Regions from separate parts of the Enterobacter huaxiensis genome, predicted to be linked through region 2. Evidence: predicted binding sites of a transcription regulator. Region 2 holds the regulator's gene; the other holds the start of a gene.

Region 1 (7,553 bases), 2.4 Mb from region 2:
GCTGGCGTGGGTTATACGTTATAAAGGCGTTATGGCCATCCCGAAAGCGGCATCCATTGAACACGTTAAAGCGAATGCGGCGGCGTTAGATATCACGCTTACTGGCGAAGAGTTACGCCTTTTAGATAATGCTTTCCCGGCCCCGGAAGTGAAAACCCCGTTAGACGTTGTTTAAACATGCACTGATTATCCCCTCTCCCCTGTGGGGAGAGGGCCAGTGTGAGGGGCGCTTTTCTCTTAGCGCTTCACAATCTTAATCGTCTGCCCCAGGCGAGAGGGTTTTTCATCGCTCGCTCTCTGCAGTTCAGTGACGCACGCCGTCTCTACGCAGACAAACGTTTTGTAACCGTCGTCAGGAACGTCCGCCATGCTGACGGAAAGCGCCGGCCCCGGGTTCCAGCCTACGACGTTGCTGTGATGATGGTGAACCACGTCGATAGTGCGATTCAGCGCGCCGTCGTGGATCACGCTGCAGGATTCAGGATGCAGGTACACGCGGTCGGTGCGGTCCGGGAAGGTCTGCACGCCATCACTCAGTTTCCCTTCTTTGGCGTTGTCCACCTTGTCGATAAAGGTATCGCCGAGGCCGCTCACTTTTACCGCGCCGATGTCGCCAACGTTGAAATAGGTATGCAGGGCGGATGAGGTTTCAAACTCGCCGTGCGCTTCCAGTTCGATTTCGCAGGTTTTACCCAGCTTAAAGCGGGCGTACAGCGTGAAATCGTGCGGCCACAGGGCTCGGGTTTCATCATTTGCCTGCAGCTCAAAGGTCAGCACTGCGCCGTTATCATCTTCATTGTGAGCTTTCAGCGTCCACTGTTGATTACGGGCAAAACCGTGTGCAGGCAGACCCTGCTGTGCCGCCGGGCCGAACCACGGCCAGCAGATCGGGACGCCACCGCGGATTGCGGCACCTTTCTTAAAGGAGGTTGCATTGCTCAGCCACAGGCCTTCCACTTCGCCTTCTGGTTTCCAGGAGAGCAGGTGGGCGCCGTTAAGGGCTACGGACGCTTTTACGCGCGGGTGGTCAACGACGATAACATCAGCACCGTCAATCTGGCGGCGGGAGAGCACAGGGGTAAGTTGTTCGACTACCGGAAGTGCAAAAATTTTATTAATCATTAAGCAATCCTCTGTCTTGAAGCAATAAAAAAGGCGACCGAAGTCGCCTTTTTGGATCAGATTCTCATCTCAACTTATTTGGAGATGTGAGCGATCAGGTCCAGTACTTTGTTAGAGTAGCCGGTTTCGTTGTCGTACCAGGAAACCAGTTTAACGAAGTTGTCGTTCAGTGCGATACCAGCTTTAGCATCGAATACTGAAGTGCAGATTTCGCCGTTGAAATCGGTAGATACAACGTCGTCTTCGGTGTAGCCCAGAACGCCTTTCATTGCGCCTTCGGAAGCAGCTTTGATTGCTTTCTTAATTTCTTCATAAGAAGCAGCTTTTTCCAGACGAACGGTCAGGTCAACTACGGAAACGTTAGGAGTAGGAACGCGGAACGCCATACCCGTCAGTTTACCGTTCAGCTCTGGCAGTACAACGCCTACAGCTTTAGCAGCACCGGTAGAAGATGGGATGATGTTCTGTGCTGCGCCACGGCCGCCGCGCCAGTCTTTATGAGACGGGCCATCAACGGTTTTCTGAGTAGCGGTAGTTGCGTGAACGGTGGTCATCAGGCCTTCAACGATACCGAAGTTGTCGTTGATAACTTTAGCCAGTGGTGCCAGGCAGTTGGTGGTGCAGGATGCGTTGGAAACGATGTCCTGGCCAGCATATTTTTCGAAGTTAGCGCCTTTAACGAACATAGGCGTGTTGTCTTTGGATGGACCAGTCAGAACAACTTTCTTCGCACCCGCGGTGATGTGTTTACGCGCGGTTTCGTCGGTCAGGAAGATACCGGTTGCTTCAGCAACAACGTCAACACCGATTTCGTTCCATTTCAGGTTAGCTGGGTCTTTCTCAGCAGTAACGCGGATGGTTTTACCGTTAACAACCAGGTGGCCGTCTTTCACTTCAACGGTGCCGTTGAAACGACCGTGAGTTGAGTCGTACTTCAGCATGTACGCCATGTATTCAGCGTCCAGGAGATCGTTGATACCAACGATTTCGATGTCAGAACGTTCCTGAGCAGCACGGAAAACAATACGGCCGATACGGCCAAAACCGTTGATACCTACTTTGATAGTCATATATTCCACCAGCTATTTGTTAGTGAATAAAAGGTTGCCTGTAAAATTACAAAAACCTTACGCAGCGTCAAGCGGAATCGTGTCAATCATTGCGACAAATCAATCCTGTGACTAACGTTTGTGCGACTGACTCGCCTCACTTTCCCTTTGAGCTAGCAACCACATGGGGGCTGCGCCCGGAATTTTAAAGGCCTCGCAGGATAAAAGTGTGAAATAGATCACAATTGCCTGACCGCCTTTTTGCGACACATAAGTTTAGAACAAAAGTGCACGCGCCGGTGTTAATGTTTTGTTAGAATCTGGGTTAAAAGATGTCTGTTTCTACAGCGAGATGTAAGCATATGTCGAACCAACGTAACCCCGATGATTTGAAAAAAAACCTCACAGAAATGCAGTTTTACGTGACGCAGAATCACGGTACTGAACCGCCATTTACCGGGCGTTTGCTACACAATAAGCGAGACGGTGTCTACCACTGTCTGGTATGCGATGCCCCGTTGTTTAATTCGCAAACAAAATATGATTCCGGCTGCGGCTGGCCGAGCTTTTATGAGCCGGTTAGCGATGACGCGATCCGCTATCTGACCGACTCCTCGCACGGCATGGTCCGCACCGAAATCCGTTGCGGAAACTGTGACGCGCACCTGGGCCACGTTTTCCCGGACGGGCCACAGCCGACCGGCGAGCGTTTCTGCGTGAACTCAGCGTCAATGAGCTTCACCGACGATGAAAATGGCGACCAGACTCAGGGTTGAAAAAACGATTCAGCAAATTATTCCTTTGAAAGGGAGACATCATGAATATTGATGACATGATTGCGGGCATGACAGCGGAAGTTTATCAGCGTCTGGTGACCGCCGTTGAGCTGGGAAAATGGCCTGACGGTGTGGCGCTCACCCCGGATCAAAAAGAGAACAGTCTGCAATTAGTGATGCTCTGGCAGGCGCGTAACAATACTGACGCGCAGCACATGACCATTGACACTCAGGGGCAGATGGTGATGAAGAGCAAGCGTGAGCTGAAAGAAGAGTTTGGCATCACGCCAAAGCCGATTGCGACGATGAAAATGCAATAACGGTGCGGGTTGATGCCCTCACCCGACCCTCTCCCACCGGGAGAGGGCTTGATTGTCTTACTACTTATGCGGGATCCCGAGCGACTCCGCCAGCTGCTTCGCTAGCTTATTGTCGTCGTCCGCGCCGTACTCCCAGAACATCGCTCCGGCAAGACCTTTCTCTTTGATATAGTCCGCTTTGATAGCCACAGAGCGTGGGTTCTCATAGGAAATCGCAAACAGCGCCTTCCCGTCGGCAGAATTCACCGACAGCCACGGCACTTTCGCCTGGTCGTCCCAGTGCTCGGTAAAGCGTTTCTGCGGGTCGTTCAGCAATTTTTTCACGATATCGTTGTACTTCACGTAGGTATCTTTGGTCAGGTCATAGCCGAGTGATTTGAACAGCCCAATCTCCTGAGGCCCGAAGTAGGGCTGCGTCACCGGGTTTTTTTGCGCATCCGCTTTCGTCCAGTCGATGCCCGGCTCAACGGAGCGTTTCGGTACGCGACCGTAGAAACCGATCCCGAGGTTCATCTGCTGTGGCTTCAGGCCAGCAGCAAGATAGTTGTTCACCACAAAGTCGATGCTGTATTTGTCGGCGGCGGCGACCGTCGGCCAGGCGCTGGAGTCATACAGGTTGGCGTTGAAGTACTGTGTGCCGTACGCCATGTCGTAGGTCATCAGGTTGATGTAGTCGAGCAGCGGGGCGATTGCTTTGACGTCCACCCAGCTTTTCGGGCTTTCCGCATTTGCGCCCACCGCAATGGTGACCAGCTTTTTCTGACCGAAGGCGTCGCGCATTTCCTTCAACAGCGCGGTGAAGTTATCCCGGTCGGCAGGCTGGCTTGCGACTAACCCCCACGCGCCGTTGACGGGAAACTCCCAGTCGAGATCGATCCCGTCCAGGCCGTATTTATCGACAATCTCCTGCGCGGAGCGAATGAACACCGCACGCGTCTGTGGGGTTGCTGCTGCGCCTGAGAACCCGCGGGCGCCCCAGCCGCCGACGGAAAGCAGCACCTTGAGGTCCGGATTTTGCTTGCGAAGGACAGGGATTAGCGCAAGGTCGGACGCCACTTTTGGCGACAGCCATATTTGATGCAGTTTTGATGGATCCTTCAGCGCGGCATTGGTTTCGTCTTTCTCATCGTTGTAGACGAGGCCAAACGAGTAGTTCAGGTGGGTGATCTGGCGGACGTCGAGTTTATTGATGTCTCCACCCGGCCCGGCGGTGACATCGCCCCCTCCGTTAAAGTAGCCCACGGACATCAGAGAATTGGCGGAGGCAAGTGACGCGCAAAGCAAGGGCAATGCTGCCAGCAGCGGCAAACGTTTCATACATGTTCCTCTTTGACTTAATAAAAGTAACCACGCCACGTAAAGGCGTGGCGAAAAAACAGCCTGAAAAGAATAGCATTGCCGCTTCGCTTGAGATGCGAGGGAGTTCACTTTATGGGGATTGGGGACGAAATGCCGGGTGGCGCTGCGCTTACCCGGCCTGCAAAACCAGAGAAAGTAGGCCGGGTAAGGCGAAGCCGCCACCCGGCTAAAAAGGCTTACGCCTGCGTCTCCAGCCAGTCTTCGAGCGTATACAGCGTTGCACCCTCGGCCGCCATATCCATAAACGCCTGTGCGCTGTCCTGCGGCTGAATGTTCACGCCGCGACACCCGTCGGTGATGACGCTCACGGCGTAACCCAGCTGGAGCGCATCGAGTACGGTAAACTTCACGCAGTAATCCGTCGCCAGCCCGAGCACAATCAGTTCGATGACTTCATGGTGGCGTAACCAGGCATCCAGCGCGGTTTTCTGACGGTGTCCGTTATCGAAAAACGCGCTGTAGCTGTCGATAGCGGGGTTCTCTCCTTTGTGAAACACCGCATCAAGGGCTTTTTGGTTCAGCAGCGGATGCAGCTCTGCGCCCTCCGTCTGCTGCACGCAGTGATCGGGCCAGAAGGTTTGCGCCAGTCCGTCGAGTTCCCCCTGAGTGAAAGGCTCAACGCCGTGCTGGCTGGCAAAGCTGCCGTGGTTGGCAGGGTGCCAGTCCTGGCTGGCAACAACGGCTTCACCGCGTGTTTTACACCAGTCAATCAGCGTATTCGCGACGTCTACCGTGCTGTCACCTTCGGCAACGGCCAGCGCGCCGCCCGCGCAGAAATCATTTTGCAAATCGACCAGTAACAGGGCGCGTTGCTTCATGAGAGCTCCTTATTCGTCCGGGGTCAGCTCGCCGCGCAGGTTTTGCATCATGGCGCTGCGAATGGACTGAATGTCCAGGTCCTGACTCAGTAAATAGTGAAGTTTAGTCAACGTCGCCTCGACGGTCATATCGAAACCGCTAATGACCCCCGCGTGCGCCAGCGCGTTTCCGGTGGCATAGCCCCCCATATTGACCTTGCCAGACATACACTGCGTCAGGTTAACCACCACAATGCCGCGATCGCTCGCCTCCTGAAGCTCTTTCAGAAACTCACCGTTCTGCGGGGCATTACCGACGCCGTATGAACGTAAAATCAGGGCTTTCACCGGCTGGCGCAGGAAGTTACGCACGACGTCAGCGGAGATCCCGGGGTAGATGGTGACCACGCCAATCGGCTGCGGGGTGATCGGGTGAACAATCAGCTCGCCTGCGGTACTCGGCGCAGGAGGGGTTCCCAGACGACGAATATGAATACCGGCCTCCAGCAGCGGCTGCAGGTTTGGCGAGGCGAAGGCGTCAAAACCGTCGGCGTGGGCTTTGGTGGTGCGGTTGCCGCGGTACAGACGATTGTTGAAGAACAGCGAGACTTCGTTGATCGGATAATTGGCCGCCACGTACAGGGAGTTGAGCAGGTTAATCTGCCCGTCCGAGCGCAGTTCCGCCAGCGGGATCTGCGAGCCGGTGACGATGACGGGCTTGCCCAGGTTCTCCAGCATGAAGGAGAGGGCCGACGCGGTAAACGCCATGGTGTCCGTACCATGCAGGATCACGAAGCCGTCGTACTGGTCGTAATGTGCCTTGATATCATCCGCTATGTGCTGCCAGTCTTCCGGCGTCATGTCGGAGGAGTCCATCAGCGGTTCATACTCGTGGATGGTAAAGTCCGGCATCTCCTGGCGGTGGAATTCAGGCATCAGTGCAAGCTGACGCTGCAGGTGACCAGAGACGGGGATATAGCCATTTTCAGAACGCTGCATACCGATGGTACCGCCGGTATAGGCGACGTAAATTGATTTCTTCTGCATGATAGTGAGTTCTTGTGCTTCAAAGAAAAATCCCCTCATCGCGGGATGAGGGGACGGGTTTTAACGGACGTTAGCGCAGGTCAGGCAAAACGCATAACGGCTTTGTGGATCGTTAAAGGCGGCCAGCTTGTCGCTCTCGGCTTTCATCGCTTTTGCAGCGGTCGCAACCGGGGCAGGCAGATAGGCCTGCACGGCCTCCGGCAGCATGGCGCTGACCGAACCGGACAGGCTGTCCATCACCATATCGAAGAACGTGGGTTCGTCCTGATAATAGTCAACGTGCCACTGTTTAAGCTTCGCCAGCTCGGCCGCTTTCTTCACGGCGTCATCGAAGTCACCCAGGCTATCAACCAGCCCGTTGTTTTTCGCATCCTGCCCGGTCCAGACGTGGCCCTGAGCAATCTGGTCGATCTGCTCTGGCGTCTTTTTACGGGAGTCCGCCACCAGGGTGATAAAGCGCTTATAGCCGTTTTCGATGCTGAGCTGCATCATCTCGGACACTTCCGGCGGCAGCGACTTGGTGACCGAAACATCTGCCAGCGGCGAAGTGGAAACGCCATCGGTATGCACGCCCAGATAATCCAGGCTGTTTTCGACGGTGTTGATAACTCCGAAGATGCCAATTGAGCCGGTCAGGGTGCTCGGGTTCGCCACGATGTAGTTCGCAGGCGTGGAGATCCAGTACCCGCCGGATGCGGCCATTCCGCCCATCGACACCACTACCGGCTTGCCGGCGGCGCGTGCGGCGGCCAGTTCAGCGCGGATCACTTCGGAAGCGCTGACGCTGCCGCCCGGGCTGTTGACGCGCAGGACAATGGCTTTCACTTTCGGATCCAGGCGAGCGTCACGGATCTGCGACGCGGTTGTATCCCCGCCGACGTTCCCCGGCGTCTCCTGGCCGTCCATGATCGCACCGTTAGCAAATATCACGGCAACGCTGTCGCCGCTGTCATCCGGCTTTTTAGCCGCGTAGTCATACATGCTGATGGCGCTGTAGTTTTTATCTTCTTTGCTCCAGCCGAACTGTTTGGTCAGCGCTTTTTCGATATCCGCGCTTGAGCCCAGAGCATCGACAAGTTTGCT
Region 2 (7,553 bases):
GCTCTTCCAGATCTTTGGCGCGATAGAGGTAAGCAATCCCCTCTTCCGTCAGCACGTGGGTAACGTCATCGCCGTAAATCATGACCGGCGCCAGCGGCATCCCCGAGGCTTTGGCCACCTCGACGGCGTCGAGTTTTTCCACGAAGGTTGGCTTCACGCCCGCCTGGAAGGTTTCCACCATCTGCACCACGAGTTTTTTACCGCGCTGCATTGGGTCAGGCTCGGTGATCATGTTGAGCCAGGCCGGGGTAGCATGACGGCGACCGTGCGGGTCATGGCCCATGTTTGGCGCACCGCCGAAGCCGGAAAGACGACCGCGGGTCACGGTGGAGGAGTTGGCGTAGCCGTCAACCTGCAGCGTGGAGCCGATGAACATATCCACCGCGTACTGACCTGCCAGCTGGCAGAAGGCGCGGTTGGAACGCATGGAGCCGTCGGCACCGGTGAAGAACACGTCCGGACGGGCGCGGATATACTCTTCCATCCCCAGCTCGCCGCCGAAGCAGTGCACGCTTTCCACCCAGCCGCTTTCGATGGCGGGGATCAGCGTTGGATGCGGGTTCAGCGTCCAGTGCTTACAAATTTTTCCCTTCAGGCCGAGCTGTTCACCGTAGGTGGGCAACAGCAGCTCGATCGCCGCGGTGTTAAAGCCGATGCCGTGGTTCAGGGACTGCACCTGGTGCTCCGCGTAGATGCCTTTGATGGCCATCATCGCCATCAGGATATGTTCCTGCTTGATCAGGCGCGGGTCGCGGGTGAACAGCGGTTCGATAAAGAACGGCTTGTCGGCCACCACCACGTAGTCGATCCAGGAGCCCGGAATATCGACGCGCGGCAGGTCGCACTCGTCGTCCACCAGCTCGTTCACCTGTGCGATGACGATGCCGTCGTGGAACGCGGCGGCTTCCACCAGCGCCGGGGTATCTTCGGTACTCGCCCCGGTGTAGAGGTTGCCTTTGCGGTCCGCTTTAAAACCGGCGATCAGCGCCACGTTTGGCGAGAGGTCGACGTAGAGGCGGGAGTAAAGTTCGATGTAGGTGTGGATCGCACCGATTTCGAGCTGGCCATCTTCCAGCAGCTGAGAGATTCGCAGGCTCTGCGTGCCGGAGAAAGAGAAGTCCAGCTTGCGGGCGATGCCTTTTTCAAAGATGTCCAGATGCTCGCTGCGGCCGACGCTCGGCATAATCATATGCAGGTCGTGAACGATTTGCGGGTTCACCTCTGCAAGCGAGCGGGAAAGGAAATCCGCCTGCTTCTGGTTGTTGCCTTCCAGAACGACTTTGTCGCCCGGTGCGATCAGTTTTTCCAGCATGGCGACAAGATCGCCGGTTGGCAGTACCTTGCCCTGCACCGGTACGGACGCCAGACGACGCGCTTTTTCACTGCGTCGGGTGTTCCATTGCCGGGTGGGTGTTTGCCCAGATAACATTATTAACCTCCTGATTCAGCACATCATTCTGATTTGCCTAACGTTGAGTAAAGTTTGCGCTCTGGCGAGAAAGGCATCAATTAAGCGTAGAGCGGAATCATTAGCCTGAGAGTAATAATCAAGGTAAAGATTTGTGATCCGGATCAGTTCATGTTTCGGAAATCCAGGCTAAACGGGGTACAATTCGGAAGGTATAGTAAATTTCTGACAAGAATCAGCATCGCCCTTATGACCCAAATCATTCCATCAGACTTCGACATTGCAGCCGAAGACAGCGCCGAATTCGTGCCCATGCGCGGCGTGGCTAACCCCCACCTGCAAACCATGCTGCCGCGCCTGATCCGCCGCAAGGTGCAGTTCACCCCACACTGGCAGCGCCTGGATTTGCCGGACGGCGACTTTTTGGATCTCGCCTGGAGCGAGGACCCCGAGCAGGCCCGGCACAAGCCGCGTCTGGTGGTGTTCCATGGCCTGGAAGGCAGTCTGCATAGCCCCTACGCGCACGGTTTAATCCAGGCGGCGAAGGCCCGCGGCTGGCTTGGCGTGGTGATGCATTTTCGCGGCTGCAGCGGTGAGCCGAATCGCCAGAAGCGCATTTACCATTCCGGTGAAACCGAAGACGGCACCTGGTTCTTACACTGGCTCAGAGAGAATTTTGGCACGGTGCCAACGGCGGCGGTGGGCTATTCCCTGGGCGGAAATATGCTGGCCTGTCTGCTGGCAAAAGAGGGCAACGCCGCGCCGCTGGATGCAGCGGTTATCGTCTCCGCCCCCTTTATGCTCGAACAGTGCAGCTACCATATGGAAAAAGGCTTCTCACGGGTGTATCAGCGCTACCTGCTTAACCTGCTGAAAGCCAACGCCGCGCGCAAGCTTAAGGCCTACCCGGATACGCTCCCCGTCAGCCTGCAGCAGCTCAAGCGCGTGAAGCGTTTGCGCGAGTTTGACGATTTGATTACCTCGAAGATCCACGGTTTTGCCGATGCGATTGACTACTACCGCCAGTGCAGCGCCATGCCGCTGTTGAATCAAATCACCGCGCCGACGCTGATCATCCACGCAAAAGATGATCCGTTTATGGATCATCACTCTATTCCGGCACCGGACCATTTACCGGCCAACGTGCAGTACCAGCTCACCGAGTACGGCGGGCACGTTGGCTTTGTTGGCGGTACGCTGCGCCGGCCCAAAATGTGGCTGGAAACGCGCATTCCCGACTGGCTCACCTCATTTCTGGACGGTAAAAAATGATTATCCCCTGGCAGGATCTGTCTCCCGAAACGCTCGATAATCTGATTGAAAGCTTTGTATTACGTGAAGGCACCGATTATGGTGAACAAGAGCGTTCGCTTGAACAAAAGGTCAGCGATGTTAAGCGCCAGCTGAAAAGCGGCGACGTGGTGCTGGTGTGGTCCGAACTGCATGAGACGGTCAATATCATGCCCCGCAACGCGTTTCACGGCTGATCTGTAAACCTTTCCAGTCAGGGAGTTGCTATGTCTGCCAGACATCCGGTTATTGCCGTAACGGGCTCAAGCGGTGCGGGTACTACCACCACCAGCCTCGCTTTTCGCAAGATCTTCGCACAGCTGAATCTCCGGGCGGCAGAGGTGGAGGGCGACAGCTTTCACCGCTACACGCGCCCTGAAATGGACATGGCCATCCGCAAGGCGCGCGACCTGGGCAAACACATCAGCTATTTTGGGCCCGATGCCAATGATTTCGGGCTGTTAGAGCAAACCTTCCGCGAATACGGGCAGAGCGGTACCGGGCAGTCCCGCAAGTATCTGCACACCTACGACGAAGCGGTTCCCTGGAACCAGGTGCCGGGAACGTTTACCCCGTGGCAGCCGCTGCCGGAACCGACCGACGTGCTGTTTTATGAAGGGCTGCACGGCGGCGTGGTGACGCCCCATCACGACGTGGCGCGCCACGTGGATCTGCTGGTCGGCGTCGTGCCGATCGTGAACCTGGAGTGGATCCAGAAGCTGACGCGAGATATTAGCGAGCGCGGCCACTCGCGCGAGGCGGTGATGGACTCGGTGGTTCGCTCAATGGAGGATTACATTAACTTCCTGACGCCGCAGTTTTCCCGTACCCATATCAACTTCCAGCGCGTGCCGACGGTGGACACCTCTAATCCGTTTGCGGCGAAAACCATCCCGTCTCTGGATGAGAGCTTTGTGGTAATCCACTTCCGCAACCTCGAAGGCATTGATTACCCCTGGCTGCTGGCGATGCTGCAGGGCTCGTTCATTTCGCACATGAATACGCTGGTGGTGCCGGGGGGAAAAATGGGGCTGGCGATGGAGCTGATCATGACGCCGCTGGTGCAGCGGCTGATGGAAGGGAAGCAGATCGCGTGAGTTGTTTTGCCCGGTGGCGCTGCGCTTACCGGGCCTACGGTCATGCTTTTGCAGGGCGGGTCAGCGAAGCGCCACGCGCCAAAAGATTAGGCCTCGATCACCTCATACGAATGGGTGATGTTTACCGCTTTCTCCAGCATGAGCGCCACGGAGCAGTATTTCTCCGCAGACAGATCAACCGCGCGCGAAACCGCCGCGTCCTTCAGCTCTTTGCCGGTGACGATAAAGTGCAGATTAATGTGCGTGAACAGGCGTGGCGCCTCTTCGCGACGTTCTGACGTCAGCTTCACTTCGCAATCGGTTACGTCGTGACGGCCTTTTTGCAGAATCGACACCACGTCGATTGCGCTGCAGCCACCCGCCGCCATCAGCACCATTTCCATCGGGCTTGGCGCTTTGTCGCCGGAGTTACCGTCCATCAAAATCTGGTGTCCGGAAGCTGACTCGCCCAGGAACGTTAAACCTTCTACCCATTTCACACGCGCTTGCATATTCATTAACTCCAACGTTGCATTTTTGGTGACAGATTACGCGTGCGTTACAATTCTCGCAACGGAAGGCGACCTGCATCATGCTGAAGCGAGACACCAGGAGACACGCGGCAAAAGCTATGCTAAAACACTCTGGATGCTACAGTAATACATTGACGTTACACATGTATGCAGAGGACATCAAACTTTACTGGCTGCGAAACGTTACGACAGCCGACTTCCCAGGGTATGGGTAAGAATTCGATTGCAACCCCAGAGTCCGGATGCATCTTATGGCTCTGGTGACAGCTTATAACAGAGGATAACAGCGCATGGTGCTTGGCAAACCGCAAACAGACCCTACTCTCGAATGGTTCTTGTCTCATTGCCACATTCATAAGTACCCATCAAAGAGCACGCTGATTCACCAGGGTGAAAAAGCGGAAACGTTGTATTACATCGTTAAAGGCTCGGTGGCAGTGCTGATCAAAGATGAAGAAGGGAAAGAGATGATCCTTTCTTATCTGAACCAGGGCGATTTCATCGGTGAACTGGGCCTGTTTGAAGAGGGCCAGGAACGTAGCGCCTGGGTTCGTGCAAAGACAGCATGTGAAGTGGCTGAAATTTCTTACAAGAAATTCCGTCAGCTGATTCAGGTAAACCCTGACATCCTGATGCGTCTTTCTTCGCAGATGGCGCGCCGTCTGCAGGTGACATCCGAGAAAGTGGGTAACCTCGCATTCCTGGACGTTACCGGCCGTATTGCACAGACCCTGTTGAACCTGGCAAAACAGCCAGACGCGATGACCCACCCGGACGGCATGCAAATTAAAATTACGCGTCAGGAAATTGGTCAGATCGTCGGCTGCTCCCGCGAAACCGTGGGCCGTATCCTGAAAATGCTGGAAGACCAGAACCTGATCTCCGCCCACGGTAAAACCATCGTGGTCTACGGAACCCGTTAATTCGGTTAAACGGCGTGCCATCGCAAGGTGTCACGCCGTTTTTGTCTCTATTCCCCATGTGGCGCAGGCTGATCTATCACCCGGAAGTTAACTACGCACTGCGACAAACGTTGGTGTTGTGCCTTCCCGTGGCCGTCGGCCTGATCCTCGGACATCTTCAGCAAGGCCTGCTGTTTTCCCTCGTTCCCGCCTGCTGCAACATCGCCGGTCTGGACACGCCGCATAAACGCTTTTTTAAACGCCTGATTATCGGTGGCTGCCTGTTCGCCGGCTGTAGCCTCGCCGTACAGCTCCTGCTCGCCCGCGATATTCCGCTGCCGCTGATCCTGACCGTGCTGGCGATGACGCTGGGCGTGACGGCGGAGATCAGTTCGCTTCACGCTCGCCTGCTGCCCGCCTCGCTGATCGCCGCCATCTTCACCCTTAGCCTCGCCGGCAACATGCCGGTGTGGGAACCGCTGCTCATCTACGCCCTCGGCACGCTGTGGTACGGGCTGTTTAACTGGTTCTGGTTCTGGCTATGGCGGGAGCAGCCGCTGCGTGAATCCCTTAGCCTGCTCTACGTGCAGCTTGCCGACTACTGCGAAGCAAAGTATACCCTGCTCACCCAGCACACCGACCCGGAGAAATCGTTGCCGCCTCTGCTCGCCCGTCAGCAAAAGGTGGTCGATTTAATCAGCCAGTGCTATCAGCAGCTACACATGCTTGCCGCCAATAAAAACCATGGCTATAAGCGGCTGCTGCGCACCTTCCAGGTGGGGCTGGACCTGCAGGAGCACATCTCCGTAAGCCTGCATCATCCGGAGGAGGTGCAAAAGCTGGTCGAGCGCAGCCACGCCGAAGCGGTGATCCGCTGGAATGCCCAGACGGTATCGGCGCGTCTGCGCGTGCTGGCTGATGATATTCTCTATCACCGCTACCCCACGCGCTTCAACATGGAAAAACAGCTCGGCGCGCTGGAGAAAATCGCCCGTCAGCACCCGGAAAACCCGGTCGGCCAGTTTGCCGCCTGGCACTTTAGCCGCATCGCGCGCGTGCTGCGTACCCAGCGGCCGCTTTACCCGCGTGACCTGATGGCCGATAAGCAAAAACGCCTGCCGCTGCTGCCCGCGCTTAAAAGCTATCTGTCACTGAAATCTGCCGCGCTGCGTAACGCCGCGCGGATAAGCGTGATGCTGAGCGTCGCCAGCCTGATGGGCATGGCGCTGCACCTGCCGAAGCCCTACTGGATCTTAATGACCGTGCTGCTCGTGACGCAAAACGGCTACGGCGCCACGCGGGTGCGCATTTTCCACCGGGCTGGCGGAACCTTAGCCGGACTGATTATTGCCGGCGCCACGCTGCACTTCCACGTGCCGGAAGGCTATACGCTGGTGGGGATGCTGGCGATCACGATGATGAGCTATTTGATTATCCGCAAAAACTACGGCTGGGCGACGGTGGGCTTTACGGTCACGGCGGTGTACACCCTGCAGCTGCTCACGCTCAACGGCGATCAATTCATTATTGCCCGCCTGGTCGATACCCTGATTGGCTGCCTGATTGCCTTCGGCGGCATGGTCTGGCTGTGGCCGCAGTGGCAAAGTGGATTACTGAGGCAAAACGCCCACGACGCGCTGGAAGCGGATCAGCAGGCTATTCGTCTCATCCTGAGCGACGATCCGAAGCCTTCCCCGCTGGCCTACCAGCGCATGAAGGTCAACCAGGCGCACAACGCCCTGTTCAACTCGCTCAACCAGGCGATGCAGGAGCCGGGCTTTAACTCGCACTATCTGGCGGACATGAAGCTGTGGGTCACCCACAGCCAGTTTATCGTCGAGCATATTAACGCCATGACCACGCTGGCGCGCGAGCACACCATGCTGACGCCGGACCTGGCGCAGCGCTATTTGCAGTCGTGTGAAATTGCCCTGCAGAGGTGTCAGCAGCGTCTGGAGTATGACGCACCGGGTGAGTCCGGGGATTCGAATATTCTGGAAGCGCCGGAAACGCTCACCCACGGGCCGATGAGCACGCTGGAGCAGCACCTGCAGCGCGTTCTGGGGCATCTGAACACCATGCACACCATTTCGTCGGTGGCGTGGCGTCAGCGCCCGCATCACGGCATTTGGTTAACGCGCGTGTTAAAGCGAACCGAGTATTAGCTTTTTACGATCTTCTCGACCGCCGCGGCAAAACGGCTTAACCCGTCTTCAATATCTTTCTCTTCCACCACCAGCGACGGCGCAAAGCGCATCACGTCCGGTCCGGCGTTAAGTACCATGACCCCTTCGTGCGCGGCAGCGTGCAGGAAATCGCGCGCGCGGCCTTTGTACTGCGGCTT

The links. The regulator CRP, encoded in region 2, controls carbon source genes, mostly activating them, when cyclic AMP is high. The targets are predictions, from matches to a motif close to ATGTGANNNNNNTCACAT.
Region 1: msrB (peptide-methionine (R)-S-oxide reductase MsrB) is a predicted target of CRP. The motif match lies at 2,399-2,416, and genes of this name have one in related genera.

The regions. Positions count from the first base shown of each region.
Region 1 covers NZ_CP043342.1:2,865,335-2,872,887, reverse strand. Annotated here, with positions in the region: gene D5067_RS13755 (aldo/keto reductase) at 1-175, shown strand, start outside; gene D5067_RS13750 (D-hexose-6-phosphate mutarotase) at 238-1,122, opposite strand; gene gapA (glyceraldehyde-3-phosphate dehydrogenase) at 1,197-2,192, opposite strand; gene msrB (peptide-methionine (R)-S-oxide reductase MsrB) at 2,534-2,947, shown strand; gene D5067_RS13735 (YeaC family protein) at 2,989-3,267, shown strand; gene chiD (chitinase ChiD) at 3,328-4,584, opposite strand; gene pncA (bifunctional nicotinamidase/pyrazinamidase) at 4,803-5,444, opposite strand; gene ansA (asparaginase) at 5,454-6,470, opposite strand; gene sppA (signal peptide peptidase SppA) at 6,531-7,553, opposite strand, start outside.
Region 2 covers NZ_CP043342.1:393,433-400,985, reverse strand. Annotated here, with positions in the region: gene mdcA (malonate decarboxylase subunit alpha) at 1-1,429, opposite strand, end outside; gene D5067_RS01850 (hydrolase) at 1,658-2,680, shown strand; gene D5067_RS01845 (YheU family protein) at 2,677-2,895, shown strand; gene D5067_RS01840 (phosphoribulokinase) at 2,926-3,795, shown strand; gene D5067_RS01835 (OsmC family protein) at 3,882-4,286, opposite strand; gene crp (cAMP-activated global transcriptional regulator CRP) at 4,598-5,230, shown strand; gene D5067_RS01825 (YccS/YhfK family putative transporter) at 5,287-7,374, shown strand; gene argD (bifunctional acetylornithine/succinyldiaminopimelate transaminase) at 7,371-7,553, opposite strand, start outside.